One region of the Aeribacillus sp. JST-2 genome, then DNA from elsewhere that is predicted to be linked to it. Evidence: predicted binding sites of a transcription regulator. Region 1 holds the regulator's gene; the other holds the start of a gene.
The links. The regulator LexA, encoded in region 1, represses DNA repair genes until DNA is damaged. The targets are predictions, from matches to a motif close to CGAACATATGTTCG.
Positions count from the first base shown of each region.

Region 2: a site for LexA is predicted at 2,093-2,106, ahead of uvrB (excinuclease ABC subunit UvrB). Genes of this name have one in related genera too.

Region 1 covers NZ_JBVVUU010000013.1:19,083-31,233, forward strand. Annotated here, with positions in the region: gene AC0KTX_RS08820 (LOG family protein) at 244-825, shown strand; gene AC0KTX_RS08825 (lysophospholipid acyltransferase family protein) at 887-1,483, opposite strand; gene lexA (transcriptional repressor LexA) at 1,746-2,369, opposite strand; gene yneA (cell division suppressor protein YneA) at 2,530-2,841, shown strand; gene AC0KTX_RS08840 (YneB family resolvase-like protein) at 2,868-3,512, shown strand; gene AC0KTX_RS08845 (DUF896 domain-containing protein) at 3,596-3,826, shown strand; gene tkt (transketolase) at 3,931-5,937, shown strand; gene sirA (sporulation inhibitor of replication protein SirA) at 6,036-6,497, shown strand; gene AC0KTX_RS08860 (YneF family protein) at 6,568-6,786, shown strand; gene AC0KTX_RS08865 (cytochrome c biogenesis CcdA family protein) at 6,968-7,675, shown strand; gene AC0KTX_RS08870 (response regulator) at 7,754-8,113, shown strand; gene AC0KTX_RS08875 (CcdC family protein) at 8,182-8,637, shown strand; gene AC0KTX_RS08880 (PTS sugar transporter subunit IIA) at 8,924-9,415, shown strand; gene AC0KTX_RS08885 (hypothetical protein) at 9,446-9,574, shown strand; gene AC0KTX_RS08890 (DUF2621 domain-containing protein) at 9,988-10,413, opposite strand; gene AC0KTX_RS08895 (hypothetical protein) at 10,482-10,685, opposite strand; gene AC0KTX_RS08900 (small acid-soluble spore protein P) at 10,950-11,084, opposite strand; gene acnA (aconitate hydratase AcnA) at 11,511-12,151, shown strand, end outside.
Region 2 covers NZ_JBVVUU010000015.1:41,459-53,609, reverse strand. Annotated here, with positions in the region: gene uvrA (excinuclease ABC subunit UvrA) at 1-34, opposite strand, end outside; gene uvrB (excinuclease ABC subunit UvrB) at 40-2,022, opposite strand; gene AC0KTX_RS09680 (DUF2198 family protein) at 2,149-2,382, opposite strand; gene AC0KTX_RS09675 (ROK family protein) at 2,495-3,394, opposite strand; gene AC0KTX_RS09670 (heavy metal translocating P-type ATPase) at 3,654-5,744, opposite strand; gene AC0KTX_RS09665 (PadR family transcriptional regulator) at 5,960-6,280, shown strand; gene AC0KTX_RS09660 (chromate transporter) at 6,282-7,463, shown strand; gene AC0KTX_RS09655 (PDZ domain-containing protein) at 7,506-8,702, opposite strand; gene AC0KTX_RS09650 (S41 family peptidase) at 9,103-10,527, opposite strand; gene AC0KTX_RS09645 (murein hydrolase activator EnvC family protein) at 10,700-11,935, opposite strand; gene ftsX (permease-like cell division protein FtsX) at 12,022-12,151, opposite strand, start outside.

The sequences.
Region 1 (12,151 bases):
CGAATACCCCATTTAACTCTAATTAATATTTATACAAGACTTCTGTTTTAACTTGTTTGCAACATTTTTTCTAAACGAGCCGTTTTTTCAAAGCATACAAGTTCCGCTAAATTTCATTGTTCGTAAGCGGCTGAACAAATTTGGGCTGAAAGAGAGCTTTATACGAACTATGGAAAAGACTTTTCTTCAATTTACACACTTCTTTTTTTGATATAATAGCTACGGAAGAGGAGTGGTCAAAAAATGAAGCGTGTATGTGTTTTTGCCGGTTCAAATACAGGGTCAAAACCGCAGTATAAAGAAGCCGCCATTAAACTTGGGAGGGAATTGGTAAAAAATAAATTGGAACTTGTTTATGGCGGTTCAAAAATCGGGTTGATGGGGGTAATCGCCAACACCGTGTTAGATTTAGGTGGTCGTGTGACAGGAGTCATGCCGACCAATTTGTTTCGTGGAGAAGTCGTCCATCAACATCTTACAAACTTTTATGAAGTAAAGGATATGCATGAAAGAAAAGCGAAAATGGGTGAACTATCCGATGCGTTTATAGCTCTTCCTGGTGGTTATGGAACGTTTGAAGAAATTTTTGAAGCCGTAAGTTGGGGACAACTTGGCATTCACCAGAAGCCCGTTGCGCTTTTAAATGTGGAAGGATACTATTCACCGCTTATCCAAATGATCGAAAATGCTGTTGAAGGAGGCTTTATGCCTGAAAATCATAAAGAATTTCTAATTTATGAAAGCAATCCTTCAATTCTGCTTGAGAGACTTCGTTCATATAAACCGCCGTTGAAAACGAATAAGTGGAAGGAACTTGATTTGTAAGTGCTTAACGTATGCAAACAACAGCTTGTCATATAAAGGGCAAGCTGTTGTTCATTTGAGGTTAATAGAGCTGATCGAGAGATTTTATTCGTTTTTCCAATTGTTGGAGAGAAAAACTGAATTGATCACTTCTGTTCAACTCTTTTCCCGTATAATTCAAATGCAGCGGTTCGCCGAACGTTACGATTGCTTTTTTGCCGCTGAATAGCTCCTTGATATTTTTTGGCCCATGATAGCTTGCAGGCAGGATTGGAACATCCGCCTTCAAGGCAATGGTGACGGCCCCTCTCTTTAAAGGCACTTCTCCATCTGTTCTCGTACCGCTAGGGAAAATACCTACTACTTTATGTTCTTTTAGCAGTTTCATTGGAGTTTTTAAAGCGCTTGGTCCGGGATTTTCCCGATTTACCGGAAAAGCGTTCAGTTTTCTTAAAAACCATTTAACTGGCGTCGACTGAAAAAGTTCTTTTTTAGCCATGTAGTGAACTTGTGTTGGGTATAACGCAGCTGCAAGCATCACAACATCCAGCCAGCTGCGGTGTGTACAGGTAACGATAAAATGTTGATTTGCTGGAATATGCTGTTTCCCTCTGACTTCCAGCAGTCGAAAAAGATGAAGAATAAAGAGCACAATTTTCCCCGCTAGATGATAGAACATAATGACACCCCTGCGTAATCGTAAGATTTGCAGAATATTTTCATTTATCTTTATATCCTTTTTCTGTCCTCCGTATTAAGACAGATCGGTGTACGGTTCCCATCCCACATTGGAAAGAATGGGGAACGCCGCTCATTCAAAGATAAATAAAAGATTGAGAAAAGATATAAATAATATTTATTATGTGAGCCAATATCTTTTATGAAAGAGGCCATCAGTGGTTAATCGGCGCAGGCAAAATGGCCCCAAAGGTGGGGCGGTTTCAATGGATCGAACGATAAAGTCCGATCACCTTGCCAAGGATTGTGACATTTTTTAAAATGATTGGCTCCATTGTTGAGTTTTCAGGCTGCAAACGTATGAAATCTTTTTCTTTGAAAAACCTTTTAACCGTCGCTTCGTTTTCCTCTGTCAACGCTACTACAATATCACCATTATTGGCAGTTTGTTGCTGCCTTACGATGACTAAATCCCCATCCAATATTCCCGCTTCAATCATGCTTTCTCCGACAACTTCCAGCATGAAAATTTGATCGTCGCTTGCAGCAAAGTGATCGGGAAGAGGAAAATATTCCTCAATGTTTTCAACGGCTGTGATCGGAAGCCCTGCGGTGACTTTACCGATAATCGGCACATTGATCACTTTGTTCGCCATCGAACGGCTATTGTCCTCGTCCAAAATTTCAATCGCTCTGGGCTTTGTAGGATCCCTGCGAATGAGCCCTTTGCTTTCCAGCCTTTCCAAATGACCGTGGACCGTTGAACTGGAAGCCAAGCCTACAGCTTCTCCAATTTCTCTTACGGAAGGCGGATATCCTTTCTTTCGCACTTCTTCTTTAATAAAATTCAAAATATCTTGTTGTCTTTTTGACAATTTGGTTGACATAACAAGCACCTCAGTTATATCTAATTTGTGCTGATTATAGCATGTTTTTCCTTAAAAAGCAAACATAAGTTCGAAATGGCTGTTGACAGAAACGTTTGTTCTCATTTATACTGAAAGCAACGAAATGCGAACAAACATTCTGTATAAGGAGGATACGTGCATGAACAAGCTTACGTTTTCTTATATTTTTTCTTTTTTTGTCGTTCTGGCTGCTTGCATTTTAGCTCTATCTTATACGGGGGAAAAAGAAAAACTTGACGGCTATATGAGAGTGGTGATTCAAGAAGGAGACAGTTTATGGAAAATTGCGGATGAATATAAAGATTATGATCATTTATCGCATTCGGATTTTGTTCAATGGGTTCAAGAAAAAAACGACTTGCAGACGCTGGTTGTCAAACCTGGTGAAACGATCGTGATACCGGTTGAAAAAACGAAATTTGACAATGCTAACTATTTAGCCAATCAATAATTTTAATTATTGTAAGGGGTACGGTTATGAGAGCTGTTATTTATTCAAGGGTGAGCACGGTGAAGGAGGAGCAGGAAACCTCATTAAAACGGCAGCAGGAAGAATTGCTGCGATTGGCAGCCCTTTATGAAATGGACGTAATCGAAATGATCGAAGAAAAAGCCAGCGGTTATGACATTGAGAGGGAGGGAGTGTTTAAGCTTTTCCAAGCTGTGAAGGAGAAAAAAATTGATGCTGTTTTAGTACAGGATGAAACGCGCATTGGCAGGGGAAATGCCAAAATTGCAATCATTCATTATTTATTGAAGCAAGGCGTTAAAATTTACACGATTGCCCACCGAGGGGAATTGGAATTATCAGAAGCAGATTCGATGGTGCTTGAAATTGTCGGCATCGTTGAGGAATACCAAAGAAAAATACATAATATGAAAATTAAGCGCGGAATGAAAAAAGCTGTGGAAAACGGATATCGTCCTGAAAAAAATTTACGACATCATAACGGTTCGTTTGAAAGAAAGAAAAAAGAGGTTCCGATTGAGGAGATCGTCCGTTTGCGAAAAAATAAGCTAACGTTTGCTGAGATTACTTCAATTTTAAGAGGATTAGGATACGATGTTTCAAAAGCTACCATCCATCGGCGGTATCAAGAATATGAAAAAGAGAGAAAATAGAAACATGAACAATATTGTTGTCATCCTTCATTACATTTAGTATGATAAAGAAGGCATGGCAAAAATAAATGAGGGGTCTATGTATGCTTTCAAGAGAAAAAATTGACCGTATTAATGAACTATCGAAAAAGTCAAAACGAGAGGGATTGACAAGAGAAGAATATGTTGAACAGCAGGCGTTAAGAAATCAATACTTAGAAGCTTTTCGCCAAAATTTTAAAAACACTTTAAAAAATGTAACAATTATTGATCCTACCGGAAAAGATGTGACGCCGGAAAAACTGAAAAGACTTAAAAACAAACATCTGCATTGAAAAGATAAAAGGATCATTTTCCAAATATGAAAGTTATCCATTGTAAATGTACACATGAATGGTATGTCATGTTTTGATAACAAAGAAGAAAGGATGATATCCGGATGACATCTACGATTCAAGATTTATCCATTACCACAATCCGTACCTTATCCATCGATGCAATTGAGAAAGCGAATTCTGGCCATCCAGGAATGCCAATGGGCGCTGCACCGATGGCTTATACATTATGGACGAAATTTATGAACCACAACCCGGAAAATCCAAAATGGTTTAATCGCGACCGATTTGTTTTGTCAGCTGGACATGGTTCAATGCTTCTATACAGTTTATTGCACCTGTCAGGATATGATGTAACAATGGATGATTTAAAATCATTCCGTCAATGGGGAAGCAAAACACCTGGTCATCCTGAATACGGGCATACGCCGGGCGTTGATGCCACAACAGGTCCATTAGGACAGGGGATTGCGATGGCTGTAGGCATGGCGATGGCGGAACGTCATCTTGCAGCAAAATATAATAAAGAAGGATATAATATTGTCGATCATTTTACATACGTTATTTGCGGTGACGGCGATTTAATGGAAGGCATTTCATCTGAAGCAGCTTCCTTAGCAGGGCATTTGAAGCTGGGACGCCTCATCGTTTTATATGATTCGAACGACATTTCATTAGATGGCGATTTGAACAAATCTTTCTCCGAAAATGTTGAACAACGTTTCCAAGCAAAAGGCTGGCAAGTTATTCGGGTAGAAGATGGCAATAACGTGGAGGAGATCGCAAAAGCAATAGAAATAGCAAAAGCGGAAGAAAATCGCCCGACTTTGATTGAAGTAAAAACAACGATCGGTTACGGATCACCGAATAAAGGAGGAACTTCTTCCGTACATGGTTCACCATTAGGAGCAGAAGAAACAAAACTCGTGAAGGAAGCATATTCATGGACTTTTGAAGATGATTTTTATGTTCCTAAAGAAGTATATGAACATTTTGAAGCGACCGTAAAAGAGGCTGGAAAACAAAAGGAAAAAGAATGGAACGACCTATTTGCGAAATATGAAGCCAATTATCCAGAACTGGCAAAAGAATTAAAGTTAGCCATCAGTGGCGAATTACCTGAAAATTGGGATCAATCGCTTCCGGTATATGAAGAAGGCAAAAGCATTGCAACACGTTCTTCCTCCGGAGAAGTGATTAATGCCATTGCAAAAAATGTTCCTTATTTCTTCGGCGGTTCAGCAGATCTGGCAGGTTCCAATAAAACAACGATTAAAAATGGAGGGGATTTTTCAGTTGAAAATTATGGCGGACGCAACATCTGGTTTGGTGTGCGCGAATTTGCGATGGGTGCTGCTTTAAACGGAATGGCTCTCCATGGCGGATTGCGTGTGTTTGGTGGTACGTTCTTCGTGTTCTCTGATTATTTGCGTCCGGCTATTCGACTGGCAGCATTAATGAAACTCCCTGTTACATATGTGTTTACCCACGACAGTATTGCGGTTGGTGAAGACGGTCCGACACATGAGCCGATTGAACAGCTAGCTTCTTTAAGAGCAATGCCTAACCTCTCAGTGATTCGGCCTGCTGACGGAAATGAATCAAGAGCAGCATGGAAGGAAGCGCTGCAATCTGAATCAAAACCGACTGCACTCGTTTTAACACGTCAAAATTTAAAAACGATTAAGGGAACGGATCAGTTGGCAGAAGAAGGAGTAAAAAGAGGAGCTTACGTTATTTCGCCGGCAAAATCCGACCATCCACAAGCTCTTCTGTTGGCTTCCGGTTCAGAAGTTGGACTGGCAATTGAAGCTCAAAAAGCGCTAGCGTCAGAAGGAATAGATGTCCAAGTTGTCAGCATGCCGTCATGGGATCGCTTTGAAGAACAGCCGGAGGAGTATAAAAATGAAGTTATTCCTAAACATGTGAAAAAACGTGTAGCGATTGAGATGGCTTCTCCATTTGGCTGGGAAAGATATGTTGGCGACGAAGGAAAAATTTTAGGAATCAATCAATTTGGCGCTTCGGCTCCAGAAAATAAAATTTTGAAAGAATATGGATTCACAGTTGAAAATGTTGTACAAAAAGTAAAAGAATTCATTCGCCAATAAACGACAAAATTAGTGCCTCATTTTGCCGCCATCAGACAAACCTTTTATGATCTATCCTATATAATGACTAAAAGGTATGTTTAGAATGAGGTGAGCAAATGAGGCACTTTTTTTTGTATATCATAAAAAAAGAGTTTGCAGAGCATTATTATCAAAGAGAAGCTAAAATTTTCCAATTGTTTCAGGAGTATCAATGGACAAGCCGTCAACACCCAAGTTTTAAACAATTGGAAAAACAAGTTCACTATGTGACGAAAAAAATTCCCTTCCATTATGTGGACCTGTTTTTGGAATCGTATTTATCACATCGTAGTGATTATCAGCATGTAACGCCAATCCATACCATTCAATTGAAAAATTATCAAGGGAGCGCTTCCGTTGTTTTGAAAGAACGCCTGATTGAACTTGTTTCCACGGGAAATATTGATGCAGAAATCATTTTTTTTGAAGCGCTGCGAAAAATCAATTCGCATTTTTTCGCCATGGATTTTGCGAATGAGCGTTTTGGATGGCTGCATCCGATTAAAGATAGAAATTTTGTTAAAAACAGCGGAAAATAATCAACAAATGTTGTATAATATCGAATGGTTTAGTACACTGTTACATAGACAACATGAAGGAGGAAAGACAATGGAACTTTGGTTGGCGATCGTAATCGCTGTACTGGCTCTTATTGCCGGTGTGGCGTTAGGTTTTTTTATCGCACGAAAATATATGATGAATTATTTGAAGAAAAATCCGCCTATTAATGAACAAATGCTGAAAATGATGATGATGCAAATGGGCATGAAGCCGTCGCAAAAGAAAATCAATCAAATGATGAAAGTGATGCAAAATCAGTTGAAATAAATGTTTCGGGACACGCGTCAGCGTGTCTTTTATCATGAATTTGCAGCAGAAACCTGCGCAAAAGGGTTAGCGGAAGCTGGTTTTGATTATTGGATAAAAAATTGTAAAAAATGCATGAATGTGTTGAAAAGAATGTTTGCTAAAATAGACTGGAAAGGATACGTTGAAAGGTGTGGGCTTGATGCCGGAAATCAATCTTTTTCTTGCCTTTGGGGCAGGTTTTTTATCATTTATTTCGCCGTGCTGCTTGCCGTTATATCCTGCTTTTTTATCATATATTACAGGCGTATCAGTAAATGAAATAAAAAATGAAAACGCTATGATGCAAAAAAGAAGTTTATTACATACATTGTTCTTTTTGCTCGGCTTTTCGATCATATTTATAGCGATTGGATTCGGAACCTCGCTGATTGGCAGTTTTTTTATAAATTATCAAGATTTAATCCGCCAGCTTGGGGCGATTTTCATTATTTTTTTCGGGCTTGTCATATTGGGTGTATTTAAACCGGAAATGTTATTAAAAGAAAGAAGAATTGAATTCAAAAACCGTCCAGCGGGCTACATCGGCTCCATTTTGATCGGCATGGCGTTTGCTGCAGGTTGGACGCCTTGCACAGGTCCCATTTTAATGGTTGTCATTGGCCTCGCTGCCACTGACCCGGGTTCTGGAGTTCTCTATATGACAGCTTATACGTTAGGTTTTGCCATTCCTTTTTTCATTCTTTCCTTTTTTTTAGGCCGCCTTGGCTGGGTCAAAAAACATAATGTCGCTATTTTGAAAATTGGTGGAGCTGTCATGATTTTGATGGGAGTTTTACTGTTTTTTGACTGGATGACGAAAATTATTGTTTTCTTTACAAACATTTTCGGAGGATTTACTGGATTTTAAAATTTATGTACTTTTTTTCTGAAAAGATAGTATAATATCTTTGGATTTTAGTTCCTATGCGGGTTATGGGGTGGGGTTATGGTAAAAACGCTGATCATTGATGATGCAAAATTTTTAAGGGAAACTTTAAAAGAAATTTTAAAAAACAATCAAATCGAAGTTGTGGGTGAAGGTGAAAACGGGATTCAAGCGGTTGAACTATACAAACAGCTGCAACCGGATCTGGTCATTATGGATATTACCATGCCGGAAATGAACGGAATTGAAGCGATTTCAGAGATCAAATCGGAATTTTCTGATGCGAAAATTATTATTTGTTCCGCGTTAGGCCAGCAAAAAAGAGTTATCGAAGCGATAGAAGCTGGAGCAGCTGATTTTATTACGAAACCGTTTGATGAAGACCGTGTGATTGAGGCCATTCAGCGCGTCATGAAATAAACGCTTCCTTTTCAACCTTTTTTTATATATGATAAAATGGAAGTTGAAAAGATAAAGGATGATTATTCATGGTGGTTTGGTCTTCCATTGCTGCAGTAATGATGGGGCTTCTTGCAATTTTTATCAGGACAAAAGCTGCACAAAAACCTGCTACGGCCAAAAAAATTATTTTGCCGCCTATTTTTATGAGCACAGGTGCACTTATGTACTTATTTCCGCCATTTCGCATTACGCCGATGGAAATTTTTGAGGCCTTGGCCGTCGGCTTTATTTTCTCGATTTTTTTAATTAAAACGTCAACTTTTGAAGTGCGCGGCAAAGAAATCTATTTAAAAAGATCAAAGGCATTTGTCTTTATTCTGTTTGGGTTATTGTTCATAAGAATAATATTGAAATCCTATTTAAGCTCAACGATTGATGTTGGAGAACTAAGCGGCATGTTTTTCCTTTTAGCTTTTGGCATGATAGTTCCTTGGCGAATTGCCATGTTTATCACTTATAAGAAGCTTAAAAATGAACTTTGATCCTGTAATTGTTATGGGGCTTTCCAAAAAAGAGCGGCTGCATTTTATCAATTATCATTTTGTATTTAAAAAACGGTGAAAGGAACGTTCATAACATTTTCCAACGCTTACACTTGTTTTTTTAAAGAAAAACTGGTAATATTAATTATTGTTGTATATCGGTCACATGTAACTGATGCGATCAGGCATGGTGGTAATTTCAAAGGATTTCATTCCTTTACGTTACCCCATGCTTTTTTTATATAATGATTATACAAAAAACATTACAAATATTGGAGGTTTTACAATGTTGAACTTTTTTAAAAAGAAGAAAAAAGAAGTAAACATTTATGCACCATTAAATGGAGAAATCATTCCGTTGGAAAAAGTTCCAGATCCTGTTTTCAGTCAAAAAATGATGGGGGAAGGAATCGCTATGATTCCAACAAACGGCCATGTTCATGCCCCTGTTGATGGAACAATCATACAAATAGCCCGGACAAAACATGCTGTTGGCATTCTTGCTGAAGATGGTTCGGAAATATTGATCCACATTGGGCTGGAAACCGTTGCACTAGATGGAGAGGGCTTTCGCGTTGCTGTCAAGAAAGGTGATAAAGTTTCGGTAGGCGATTTGTTGATTGAAGTTGATTGGGATTATATAAAGGAGCATGCGAAAAGCGCCGTCACACCGATTGTGATTACAAACAGCTCCGAAAGCAAGAAACAATATGTTCCTACTGAAGAAACAGTGGGGATTCAAGGAAAAACCGTCATTATGACATCCTCTGGAAAATGAAACACTGTTAGTATAAGAGGATAGCTTTAAATGAAAATATTAAATATTCTTAACAATAATGCCGTGATTGTGCTGACGATCAGCTGGAAAAAGAACTCGGTACAGCTTACAGCAAAAGGAAAAACGATGTCATCAACAGTTATTTGCCGAACAAATTGAAAAAATTAGAAATAAATTATAGGTTGAAGGGAGAATTTGCAAATCGAGACGATAAACAAATTGTTTAAGAAAAATGTTTGTTCAGATGCGGTGTGAAGCAAACGTGTTCGGCGGTTTCCGCGATCATCGTTTGAAAAAATCCACATTTTCAATCGGATTTGATTGACGCAGCTAACAAACAGCCCAAAACAAGCCGTTTGTATCTGCTGCTTCAAGCAACAGAAAAGAGGCTGTCTGAAAAGCCCATTTTAGTTTCACATGTTTCCAAATAAAAGACCAAAGAATGTTAATTTAACAGCATTCTTTGGTCTTACTTTTTTTATGATTGGGCTGAAAAAAACGTTTTTCGGATAACCCCTTTTCCCATTTTGCAAGGCTAGACAGCCTATCAGTTCTGAATATATGGTTATGATTTAAAAAAGAGCTTCATACTGTGAGTAATCTATGTTTTTTTCTTTTAATCGTTTTATCAGAAATTTATGATCACGTTTTGGAGTTGCCATAATATAACCTCGGATCACTAAGTCTTGAGTGATTGCTGAAGCCTTTTCCTCTAATGCCAGCTGGCCAATTTTAGCAGCAATTTTTTGTCTTGCCACGTCGCGAAAAAGTTCCGGAACGGGGTGCACCAACTCTTCCAAAAGTTGTTTTTGTTCATCAGACCATAAATGGCGGGTTTGCTGAATATAATATTCCTCCCAATCAAGTTCTGATTTGCCATCCGCTTTTGGCAATCTTTTCAAAAATTTGCGAAACATAAAAAAACCGCCGATTGAAAGCATCGTGATCAAAAAAACAACCCAAAGCAAAATAAACCATAAAAACCAGCCTTCAAGCATTTTTTTACCCCCATCTTCTGAATGTCAAGCACAGATGGATTTTTGTATAAGAAATCAGATGAAAGCTGTCAAGGATTGATCGATTCATAAGCATCTATCAACTCAACAACCGCGCGTCTGACAGCTTCGATTTTCTTTTTATGGCGTCCGATCGAAAAACAATCATTAATTTCAGCAAATACTTGATATTCTATCGCATCCCTGTAAATGCTAATTTTAATATCGCCGGATTTGGACGGATAGAAAACCATTTCATATAAACGTCCGTTCATAATCTCCTCCATAACGAACAAATTTCTTTATAAAATATATGTAACAAAAAATACATCCGTAAAATTCTGTTTATACTATTTTATGATAGATTCAAGGGTAAATTCAATCATTACCCAACAACTTTTTAAAAATGGAATATTTTTAGTAAAACATTGTTCTAAATGAAAAATATAAAAATAGTATAATAACCGATTTTTAGGAGGTTTTGAATAAAAACGCTGCCTTCATATGTTTCAAGGCAGCGTGCGTTTTCTTTTGTATTTTTACAGATCATGTGATTTGTTGTGTGTTTGCCGGGAGTGATTTTGATTTTTCGTTTTTTTCGAACCGGACAAAGGCTCTGGTTGTCCTGATTTCCCTTCATTGGACAATACATTCTGCTTTTTTTGCGGATTCACACGTTTTCCTCCTTCTGCAGTATTTGAGGTGCTTGCAAAATTTCATTCATTATTTTTCCTTATTTTTATCGAGTTATGAGGAACAGTATGATTGCGAATGGATGAAACGAACAAATCCCAAAAAAGATGCTAAGGAAATACTTGTGACACCTTCAAAAAGACGTGAAAACTGGCAAGCGCCTTCCATCTGGCTGGCAATGGTTTATGAAACCACTGAACTTGCGAAAAAAATTTCCGCCAATAAGATTTTGATATGGGAAGAATGGTCTAATTTTCGATATAAGACTTGCTTATTATATTTGATAACATGATTGTTATTTACTTATCATAAAAAGTATATTAAGATTTAATTGTTCGAACATTTCAAACGGGGGAGACTTTCGGCGTTTTGGCAGAGATTTAAAGCTTAAAGGGGGATTGAAAAAAATGTCTCAGCAACAGTTAAAGAAAAATGACGTTTTCCAAGCTAGAAAAAGCTTTTCTGTCAACGGAAAAACGTACAATTATTATTCTTTAAAAGCTCTAGAAGATGCAGGAATTGGACATGTTTCCCGTTTACCTTATTCGATTAAAGTGCTGTTGGAATCTGTTCTTAGACAATTGGATGGACGGGTAATTACAAAAGAACATGTTGAAAACTTGGCAAAATGGGGAACAAATGAGATTAAGGATTTAGATGTTCCATTCAAACCTTCGCGTGTTATTTTGCAAGACTTTACTGGAGTTCCAGCTGTCGTAGACCTAGCGTCTTTACGGAAAGCCATTTCCGATATGGGTGGGGATCCGCAAAAAATTAATCCCGAAAAACCCGTTGACTTAGTCATTGACCACTCTGTACAAGTTGATCGCGCTGGTACAGAAGATGCTTTAGAATACAACATGAACCTTGAATTTGAACGGAATGCTGAGCGCTACAAATTTTTAAATTGGGCGCAAAAAGCATTTGACAACTATCGTGCAGTCCCGCCTGCAACCGGTATTGTCCACCAAGTAAACTTGGAATATTTGGCGAGTGTCGTGCATGCCGTTGAAGGAGAAAATGGCGAGTATGAAGCTTTTCCGGATAC
Region 2 (12,151 bases), on a different contig from region 1:
GCGCTCCCTTTACGATAATTTTATCCGTAGCCATATTTGTCATCCTTCCGCTTTTAGCTCTAAAATAAGATCGCGCAATTCAGCAGCTCTTTCAAAATCCAGTGCTTTGGCTGCTTCTTTCATTTCTTTTTCCATTTCGGCGATCACTTTCTCCCTTTCTTTTTTCGTCATTTTGCTTAATTTCACTTCTTTTTCTGCTTTATACTCTTCAGCATCCTCTGCAGCATACGTTGCCCTAATGACATCGCGAATATCTTTTTGAATCGTTTTTGGAGTAATCCCGTGCTTGCGGTTATATTCTTCTTGAATCGCACGCCGCCGTTTTGTTTCATTAATAGCGATTTCCATTGATTTTGTCATTGTATCGGCGTACATAATCACATGCCCGTTTGCATTCCGAGCTGCTCGCCCAATCGTTTGAATCAGCGAGCGCTCTGAACGGAGGAATCCTTCTTTATCTGCATCCAAAATTGCGACTAAGGAAACTTCCGGTATGTCGAGGCCTTCTCTCAACAAGTTGATGCCGACAAGCACTTCATGTTTTCCAAGCCGCAAATCGCGAATGATTTCAATCCGCTCAAGAGTCTTGATCTCTGAATGAAGGTATGTCACTTTAATGCCGATTTCACGCAAATAATCCGTCAGATCCTCCGCCATTTTCTTCGTCAACGTTGTCACAAGCACCCGTTCATTTCGTTTTACCCGCTTTTGAATTTCTCCGATTAAATCGTCGATTTGCCCTTCGATTGGCCGTACATCAATGGTTGGGTCCAAAAGGCCTGTTGGCCGGATAATCTGTTCGACCACATCAGAACAATGTTCCAGCTCATATGGACCGGGGGTTGCCGAAACATAGATGACGTTTTTCATATGTTTTTCAAATTCTTCAAACCTTAAAGGGCGGTTATCGAGGGCTGAAGGCAAACGGAAGCCGTGATCGACAAGCACTTGCTTTCTTGCTTGGTCGCCGTTGTACATGCCGCGGATTTGCGGAATCGTCACATGGGATTCATCAATCACAATCAGGAAATCATCGCCAAAATAATCTAAAAGCGTGTAAGGAGTGGATCCCGGCGGCCTTAATGTAAGATGGCGGGAGTAATTTTCAATTCCGGAGCAAAAGCCCATTTCCCGCATCATTTCTAAATCATATTTCGTCCGCTGTTCCAATCGCTGCGCCTCCAAAAGCTTCCCTTGCTCCCGAAGTTCTTTAAGCCGCTCATCTAGCTCCTTCTCAATATTGGCAATGGCAATTTTCATTTTCTCCTCTCTTGTGACGAAGTGAGAGGCCGGGAAAATTGCCGCATGCTCACGGTCTCCGATAATTTCCCCAGTTAGTGCATCAACCTCGCGAATCCGGTCGATTTCATCTCCGAAAAATTCCACCCTAATGCAATGCTCGTCCCGTGAAGCAGGGAAAATTTCCACAACATCCCCACGGACGCGAAACGTTCCCCTGCGAAAATCAACATCGTTTCGTTCATACTGGATATCGACTAAACGGTGCAGCAATTCGTTCCGATCCATCTCCATTCCGGTTCTTAAACTGACAACAAGCTCGCGGTATTCCTCAGGGGAACCTAAACCATAGATACAAGATACACTGGCAATGATGATGACATCCTTCCGTTCAAACAAAGCGGATGTGGCAGAGTGTCTGAGCTTATCGATTTCGTCGTTAATGCTTGCATCTTTTTCTATATACGTATCTGTCTGCGGAACATACGCCTCCGGTTGATAATAATCATAATAGCTGACAAAATACTCAACAGCATTGTTTGGAAAAAATTCTTTAAATTCGCTGTATAGCTGCCCCGCCAGCGTTTTATTATGTGCAATCACAAGCGTCGGCTTGTTGACTTCTTTAATAACGTTGGATATTGTAAATGTTTTGCCCGTTCCCGTTGCTCCCAACAGCGTTTGGTGTTTTTTCCCTTTTTTTATTCCATCCACCAATTCTTTAATGGCTTTCGGCTGATCGCCCTGAGGCTGATATTTTGAAACCAATTCAAACCGATCCATGGAATTTCCTCCGTTTCAAAAAAGCATATAATTTATTTTAACACATATACAAGATGAATCACCAAAAATACGAACTGACGTTTGTTTTTTTACCATAATAAAAACCTGTTGAAAATAGAACAGGTCTTAGGAAGATTTCTTTTTTTCCTTCACCATGCTTCTCGCAACAATAAAACCGGCGGCCAAACTGGCAACATCCAAAATGGCAATATAAATGGTGTCCATATGTCCGGCTAAATAAGAGGCAAATAACAATCCCGCAGTAAGCAATGTTGCTACTAGATAACTGTAGGTCACTCTTGTAAATAACAAAACAAGCAAAAAAGGAACGAAGGTGGCGAGAACGAGCTTAATCATCATAAAACCTCTTTCTGTCATCCGTTTTACTTCTATTATAGTGAAGTCTTCAAAAGGAGCAAGCTTATCGTTTACAAAACAAAAAACCCTCACGTTTTTTGCGAGGGCAATAGCATCAACTTTTTTGATAAATCTCTTTATGCTCTAAAAAAGCATTGTATGCCAAACCGAGCGCACCGCAAAGCCCAGCGTTGTCTCCTAACCCCGGCGGAACAATGTAGTCAGCTATTTTTTCGGAAAGCAATTCATGTTGAATATATCCGTTTAAAAGTTTTTGCACATTTTTTCTGATTAGAGGGAAAATTTGTTTTTGTTTGCTGACCCCTCCGCCTATCACTACTTTTTTTGGCGACAACACTAAAATAAGATTGCTGATGGCTTGGGCAATATAAAAGGCTTCCAATTCCCACACTTTTTCATCCCCAGCCAAATCCTGCCCCTTTTTTCCCCAGCGTCTTTCAATGGCAGGCCCTGACGCCATTCCTTCCAAACAATCATGGTGATACGGACAAATACCTTTAAACGCATCTTCGGGATGCCGGCGCACAAGCATATGCCCCATTTCCGGATGAATCAGCCCGTGAACAAGCCGACCTTCGACAAACGCTCCGACGCCAATGCCTGTCCCGATTGTCATATAAACACAGCTATCGAGCCCTTTGGCTGCCCCCCATTTCGTTTCGCCAAGCGCAGCCGCATTGACATCTGTATCAAAACCGATTGGGATTTTAAATTCTTTTTGCAGCACACCGACAAAGTTCGTTTGCACCCATTGCAGTTTTGGTGTTGATGTAATATATCCGTACGTTTTGCTTGAGCGATCCAAATCAACCGGGCCAAATGTACCGATTCCGAGCGCTTGAATACCTTTATCGCGAAAATAATCAATGACCTCTTTGAATACTTCATCAGACGTTGTCGTTGGCAGGGTGATTCTCTCCTTCACATTTCCGTTTTCATCCCCGACCCCGCAAACAAATTTCGTTCCTCCAGCTTCAATTGCACCTAACAACATTTTCGGTTCCCTCCATGTCAATTACCCCATTGCATTGATGAAACATCTTGAATGCGTTTTCTGCTATCTTCCAAATTATAATCAATCTCTTTTATGAATGGAAGAGGGAAATGAAATTTTAAAGATGATGCGGATGATGTGTTCAATGATTTCTTTACGTTCCAAGACTTTTCGCAATAAAAAACCGTCAGACTTAAAGCTGACGGTCATACTTCTTGTTTTTTGATTTCAATAGATATTCAATTTCTGACAATTAGAATTATTGCAGTACCCATTGTTCCGGTTTCAAGTCCTGTTTCCCGCTTCTGTCTAGTAAAATCGTTAAACTGATAAGAGTTACCAAAACGGTCGCCCCCATATCCGAAAGAATTGCGATCCAAAGGGTAAGCCATCCCGGTATGGTGAGCAAAAGAGCCATTGCTTTTAACCCTAGGGCAAGGGCGATATTGAGCTTAATGATTCTGTTCACTTTTTTCGATGTTGAAATTGCTTCGGGAAGCTTTCCAAGGTGATCCTGCATTAAGACGATATCGGCGGTTTCGATGGCGCTGTCCGTTCCTTTTCCCATTGCAATCCCTAAATCAGCTGCCGCGAGTGCGGGGGCATCGTTAATTCCATCTCCGATCATTGCTGTTTTTCCAGATAATGATAATTGTTTCACCTTTTCCACTTTTTCTTCCGGCAATAGACCGGCGAAATATTCGCTTACACCGACTGCTTTCGCCACTTTTTCAGCCGTTTTTTCGTGGTCGCCAGTCAGCATAACGATGCGTTTCACACCTGCTTGATGAAGATTGCGGATGACTGTTCTGCTTTCCGGACGAATTTCATCGGCGATGCCGGCAATTCCCAGCACTTTTTCTTGATCTGAGACTAAAACGATTGTTAATCCGTCTCGTTTAAATGAATCGATCTGTTCTTTCACCTCTTCGCGAATCAAAAGATGATTGACGGTTTTTTCGTTGCCGGCAAAATATTCTTTTCCATTGATTTTGGCCTTAATGCCTTCTCCTGAAATGGTTTGAACGAACTCAGGATCGATGAGGGGGACATTCATTTCTTTTATTTTTTTCTTGATTGCTGCGGCGATCGGATGTGTAGATGATTTTTCGATCGATCCGATAATCGTCCAAAAAGATTGATCATATTCAATATATTTCTCTACGTGCGGTTCCCCTTTCGTCAAGGTTCCTGTTTTATCAAAAGCAATTGTTCCCATCTTGCCCAGCTGTTCTAAATAAACACCGCCTTTTACGAGAATGCCTTTCCGCGCATTTTTCGTAATGCCGGAAACAATGGCAATTGGCGAAGATAAAACGAGTGCGCACGGGCAGCCAACAATTAAGACGGCCAAACCTTGATAGAGCGAATCGATCCAGCCAGTTCCAAAAAGGAGCGGCGGAACGAATATGACGATAGCTGAAATGATCATGATCAACGGCGTATAATAGCCCGCAAACTTGTTAATAAATTGTTCCGTTGGTGTTTTCGTTTCTTGCGCTTCTTCCACTAAATGCAAAATTTTGGCTAAAGATGAGTCTTCGTATGCCTTGGTAATGTGAATCTGCAAAACTCCTTCATTGTTGATGCTTCCGCCAAACACTTTGTCGCCTTTATCCTTTTGAACAGGGAGCGATTCCCCGGTAATCGCCGCTTCGTTGACAGAGCTTTTCCCTTCCAGCACTACACCGTCCGAAGGAATTTTTTCGCCCGGCCGAACGAAAACGACATCCCCTGATTTGAGTTCATGAATGGACACCTTTTTCTTTACGCCATTTGCAAGAACCGTTGCTTCGTTGGGGGCAACGTCAAGAAGCGACTCAAGGGAACGCCGGGCTTTTTCCATTCCCAAGCCCTCCAAATATTCGTTCAGCCCAAATAAAATAGCGACCACTGCTCCTTCTTTCCACTCCCCGATTCCAAAGGCGCCAATTAATGCAATTGTCATAAGGGTGTCGATATTAAATTTCAAACGAATAAGATTTTTGGCGCCTTTCATAAACGTTTGATAACCGCTGATGGCAGTGGCGGCAATATATAGCAGAACAGCTACAGATTCCTGTCCATTCAATTCAAAAAGAATGGCGAAAACAAAAGCCGACACCGAAATTCCCAAAAACCATAACATATTAGGGCGGGGTTCTCCTTGCTGAGAAGCTTCCTCAATATAGGCTCCATCTTTCGCTAAAATTTTTTTCACTTTGGCAAGATCAATTTCTTCATTTACATAAAGTTTGCCGGACTGAAAATGGAGTTTAGCATTTGTCCCATGATCAAGTTTTTGTATTTGCTGTTCCATATCCTTTGCACAATTTGCACAAGATAACCCTTTTACCCGATACTGGATCATTGCCGATCCCTCCAAATGAAATCACGTGATAAATTCATTTTATGTGTTTATATGAATAGATGTTCATATTTTATGAGTCTATTTTAAAAAAAATGAGCTAAACTGTCAATCTTTTTTTTCAACAAACTTATTTTCCCCCCCAATATGGAAAATATTATGTTATAATTGGTTTCGAAATCCGATATCGATTTTCGATAATATAAAGGACGATCGCAATGGAAGAAAAAGTTTTACGAAAATTGTTTCTCGGTTTTATTCATATCCATATTTTGCATCATGCGAACGAACATCCAATATTCGGTTTATGGATGCTGGAAGAACTGAGGCGGCATGGATATAACATAAGCGCCGGAACTCTTTATCCGATTCTCCATTCAATGGAAAAGGATGAGCTATTGCAAAAAGATGAGCGAAATGTTGATGGAAAAATAAGAAAATATTATACAATCACTCAAAAAGGAGCAGCTGTTTTAAAAGAAGCCCGCGCGAAAGCATATGAACTTTTTAAAGAAATAAAAGATGAAAGAGGAGATTGACATGAAATTGTCAAAATGGAGAACATTCGCCGAAATCTTCGCTGTTGCCACAAGGCTTGGTTTTACTTCGTTCGGAGGCCCCGCCGCTCATTTAGGATATTTTCACGAAGAATATGTTCGAAGAAGAAAATGGTTAGATGAAAAAAGTTATGCGGATCTAGTTGCCTTATGCCAGTTTCTCCCCGGGCCGGCAAGCAGCCAAGTCGGCATCGGAATCGGTGTCATGCGCGGAGGGATTTGGGGAGGAATTGTTGCTTTCCTCGGCTTTACTTTCCCATCAGCTGTTGCCTTAATGATTTTTGCCCTCATTCTGAAAAATGCAAATCTTGAGGATGGCGGCTGGATTCACGGATTGAAAATTGTCGCTGTTGCTGTTGTGGCCAGTGCGATCATAGACATGGCGCATAAATTGACGCCAGACCGAAGGCGGAAGCTGATTGCACTCGGGTCTCTTGTCATCACATTGTTGTGGCAAAGCGCTTTTTCACAAGTTGTTGTCATTTTGATGGCTGCTGTGATCGGTTTTTTGTTTTACAAAAATAAAGAAAACTTTCAACAAATGTCCATACATGTGCCCATTTCCAATCGTTTCGCCATCAGTTGTTTACTGTTGTTTTTTAGTTTGCTTTTCACACTCCCTTTATTAAAAAGTTTGACTTCCTCCCATTGGATCGGAATGATTGACAGTTTTTACCGTGCAGGTGCCCTCGTCTTCGGCGGCGGACATGTCGTGCTTCCGCTGCTTGAGAGGGAATTTGTGCCGGCCGGACTTCTGTCAGAGGAAAAGTTTTTAGCAGGTTATGGCGCCGCCCAAGCAGTCCCCGGTCCATTGTTTACATTTGCCGCATATATCGGTGCAGCCATGAGCGGATGGACAGGAGGAATCGTGGCAACGACTGCTATCTTTCTTCCCGCATTTCTCCTTATTTTCGGCACCTTGCCGTTTTGGGGAAAACTTCGCAGCAATCCGAACATCAATGGAGCACTCATGGGAGTCAATGCGGCTGTCGTCGGAATGTTGATTTCAGCCTTTTATCAGCCTATTTGGACCAGTTCCATCCTTCAACCGATTGACTTTGCATTCGCCGCCATCTTATTCAGCATGCTGGCATATTGGAAAATAGCTCCATGGGTCATTGTCTTAACGGGCGCCCTTGGAGGAACATTCCTTTCCATTTTATAAAACAAAAGGGCAGCTTTCCCTAAAAAACTGCCCTTTAACCGCTTATCCGGCTCCCTCTACTTCCCATTTTTTCTCATCTTGAACAAATAAGATCCCTAGCTCGTGGTGTTCTCCTTCGTATAAAGCTCGTTGAACAAAACGAACTTCTTTATTATGTCCTAAAATTTCAAGCTTGCAATACGCCCTGTTCGTTTGCAGCGCCGCATAAAACTCTGATACGTTCTTTACGTTTATGCCATTTGCTTTGATGATCACTTCTCCCGTTTTAATGCCCATTTTTTCCCCCGGAGATTGGGGAAGCGTGCCTAAAACAACTAATCCATCGTCTCTTTTCGAAAAGTAAAAGGCGGCCGAGTCATCATTCATTCTCTGTTTTATCGAAATAGCCATTTTCCCTGCCAGAGCCAAGACGGCGGCCGCAAAGGCTAAAAAGGATACCCACAAAGAGGCAACTGCAATGATAAAGGAAACCAATCCGAGGTATGCGATGCGCCTTCCTGTTGTTTGAACGCTTTCTTTGGGCAGGGATCCTTGAATTCTTTGCTTAAAGCCAAGAAAAAACGGAATCATGAATAATGAAAATGGTTCTCCGTTGATCGAAATTACCGGCCACCACGAAAAAGGCGATTCAAGCTGGCCGCCGGGAACGATGAGCAATACAGGCAACAGCCACATCCTATTCGCCAAGTGGTTGCCGATCGGAAGTCCTCTTTTGCTTTTAATAATAAACGGTGAGGTACGGACATGAGCTGTTCGGTAAATGAGTATTCCTTCGCAAATTAAAAGAAGGCTCATCATGATTGCAAGGGCGCTGTAGCTTGTCCGATCGATCTCTGCAAAAAATTGTTGAATCGATTGATTCTGATCGGCTATTTGACTAAGAAAAGCCGTTAAGATCATCGTTCCGCCCAACGTCACAGCGGCCGACAAAAACCGAGGATTGAATGTCAAACTCACAATCAATGTCCATACCGTCCACAAAACTATAGTGCCGAAAGGAAGCCACAATCCAACTAAAAAGAAAATGACCGACAAAATCAATCCAGCCAAAATTCCTTTTGTATAAGTAAAACGAATATCATCAAAGACATCGTATACTCGCACATGAAAAGAGCGGCGTTCCCTCTTTACTCGCCAAACGCCATTTAAATAAGCAAAGATGAGAAAGAAATAAACAAAAGGATGGAGAAAAAAACGGCCTATGCCCATAAGCAATTCCAATAGCCACTGCCCAGCCAAAAGGCTCACCCCTTTAAAACTTCAAGCTTTCCTTTATTTTATCAAATCTCGTTCAAATGCGGGCAGGGGAATTTTATTTTGTCAAAGAATTCATTTAGCTGCTGTTCATTCAATTCGGGAAGACCATCCCCGAAAAATATGCAGATTAAAAAGGAAATGTGTTTTATTACTTAGCGCCGAGCTAGGAGGTCACGTCTCCAAATTTATGTTGTCCCAAATCAAGCTATCTGATGCGGCAGAAATTTCAGCAATAAAAAAGACTGTCTAAAAAGTCCATTTTTCGTTTCAATGTTTCCATGTAAAAGACCCAAGAATGTTGATATAACAGCATTCCTGGGTCTTGTTTTTTTTATAAATTCGTCTGAAAAACCGTTTTTTGGGACAGCGCCCTTTTTTCGGGCTATATTGCCAATAAAGAGATGGCCGTCTGCAATTGCAAATCGTTTTTAGGAGAGCGAACTTGTTTTTGAATCTGCTCATTTATTTTGAGCGCTGCTTGTTTGTCTATGATTCCTGTCACAGGGAGCCCGTTGATTTGTTGAAAAGCTTTCACGGCGATTTCCGTTCCTTTATCAAAGTATCCGTCTGTTCTGCCAGTTTCAAACCCTAATCCAGATAATAAAATTTGCAAGCTTTTCACTTGTTCATTGTTCATATCTCTCTTTAACGGTTGATCCACGAACAAAGGCCCAACGTGAAAATATTTTGGCTGTGAAACTTTCACTGTCGGTTCAATGCCTTTATCATGAATCCAATTTCCGTTCGGCGTCAGCCATTTATATAATGTCAGCTTAATGTTGCTTCCGTCGTCCAAAGGGATTGTTTGCTGAACAGTTCCTTTTCCGAACGATGTCTCACCAACGGCCGCATATCCCCCCGCTTCTTTAAGGGCAGCCGCCAATATTTCAGAAGCAGAAGCGCTCCCTTTATCTATTAACACGGCAATCGGATAAGGCTTCTTTTCTTTTAGTTTTGAATAAAAGGGCTGTCTTTTCCCATTTCGATCCTCAATCTGGACATATGGCACGTTTTGGGGGATAAGCTGCTGCAAAATTTGTTCGACTGTTTGCAAATATCCTCCAGGATTGCCGCGCACATCGATCACAAGTCCATCGATCTGTGTTTTTTCTAAGTTTTCCAGCTTTTCTTTAAAATCGTCTCCTGTTTTTTCCGAAAAAGATGTAATATTTAACACGCCGATTCGTTTTCCGTTTTTGTTTGCCAAGGAACTAAAAACAGTTTCGATCGGTATTGTATCCCGCTTAACTTTAACAGAAAGCAATTCATTATGGCCGGGCCTTTTGATCGTCAAACGGACAAACGTTCCTTTTTTCCCGCGGATTTTCAGCACTACTTCCTGCAAATCCAAATTCGATACTGGTCTGCCGTCAATTTTTATTATTTCATCATTCGGTTTAATGCCTGCTCTTTCCGCCGGTGAATGTTTAAATGGAGAAATAATCACAAATTTTTCGTTTTGCATGCCGACCTCAGCACCAATTCCTTCAAAAGATGAATCAAGGGATTGGGTAAACTGCTGAACGGTTTCTTTATCCATGTAAACAGAATAAGGGTCTTCCAATGTAGACAACATTCCTTGAATGGCTCCTTCCAGAAGCCGTTTGTCGTCAACAGAATCGACATATTTTTCTGTAATGATTTCGTACGCTTGTTTCAGCTTTTCAAAATCGGGAACGGTATCAATGCTTTCTGTTGCAGAAGCTGATATCACTTCATTTTGCAAGGCAAATCGATAATCACCGTTCATAAATACCCATATCCCGATGATCAATGCCGTCATCAATCTGATCATCCATGTCTTCATATCGATACTTCCTTTCCAACAGTCCGAATTATTTATAGAGTGTACAAAGCATGTATTATTCATGTATGGATTGAAGGAAAGAATATATCTATAAAATCAAATGACCGTCATCTCAATCGATGACGGTCATTATCAAGGCCGATGAATCACGTTTGTGATTTCAATGAAAAGATTACGGAAGGACGCTTAACGGATTGATAACGTTTGACTTGCCTTGCCAAGGTCCGTTGTGAACTTCAAAGTGCAAATGCTGCCCTGTAGATCTTCCTGTATTCCCCATGTAGCCGATAAACTGCCCTTGGCTTACTCTTTGCCCATTGGAAACATTTATGCTCCGCAAATGTCCGTAGAGTGTTGTATAGACTTTGCCATTTATGTTATGAGTAATTAAAATGACATTTCCGTATCCGCTCTTTTGTCCAGCAAAACTAACCGTGCCTCCTGCTGATGCATATACAGGAACTGTGCCCCGTTTGGCAATATCAATACCGGCATGGAATCTGCCCCATCTTGATCCCATTTTTGATGTTAAAACACCTGAAGCTGGCCAAATAAACGCTCCGCTTCCGGCTGCTGATGAAACAGAAGGTGCTGAAGACGAATTGGAATGACTTGTAGATGTAGCTTGGGCTTTCTGCTTTCTTATGTACTCTTGCTGCTGCTGTTCAATAATCCTCTCCTGCTCTTTTAGAAATGCTTCTTGATCCGCCAATTCATCCAGTTCATCCATGGCTTGGCCGTATTCAACTTCTAGAACCCCGAGAAGCCTGTCTTTTTCATCCACTTTCTTGTCCAGTTCCTGTTTCAATGCTGCCAGTTCAGACAAAGCTTTTTCTAAATTGGAAAGGTCTTGATTCAGTTTGGCCTCTGCTTCCTCTTTCAGCTTCATATCCCGCTGATGCTCTTCAATAATTTTTCTGTCGGCTTCAACAAGCGTCGTAACGGCGCTGATGCGGTTGACAAAATCGTTAAAGCTTTTTGCACCTAACAATACATCAAGATAGTTGATGACACCGCCGCTTTCCTGAAGCGATTTCGCCCGCTCCTTCAAAAGATCATTGCGTTTTTCGATCCGCTGCTTCACTTCTTCAATTTGTTTTTTCAGTTCTTCAATATCCGCTTTCGTTTTATTAATCTCTTTTTCTTTCGCTTCAATTTTTTCGCCAGTATCCAGCAACTGTTCATTCAATTTTTCTACTTCTGCATTTAATTGATTTTTCTTAGCTTCCAAATCTTTTAATTCGTTTTTCTTTGCTTCAATATTTGATTGAATATTGGAACGGTCATTTTGGATTTTTGCTTTCTTTTGTTCAAATGTCTCTGCAAGCGCTTTATTGCTCAAAGGTATGAATGCACCGCTTGTCCCAATGATCGCTGCAAGACTTAAAGTAATGAATTGTTTTTTCACGATTCGGTTCCCCCTCTTCGCATGGTTTCACTGATATTCTCGACCAATTATGTATAAGCAGTCTGACAGACTATTAGTCTGTCAAACTACACTTTTAAAAATTTGCGTATGGACATGACGCTTCCCCAGACTCCAATTAACGACCCGAGCAGCAATAAAACGGCGGAAATTTGGAACACAAAAGGCGAAAACGGCAAGAGTTCCACGAATGTTCCT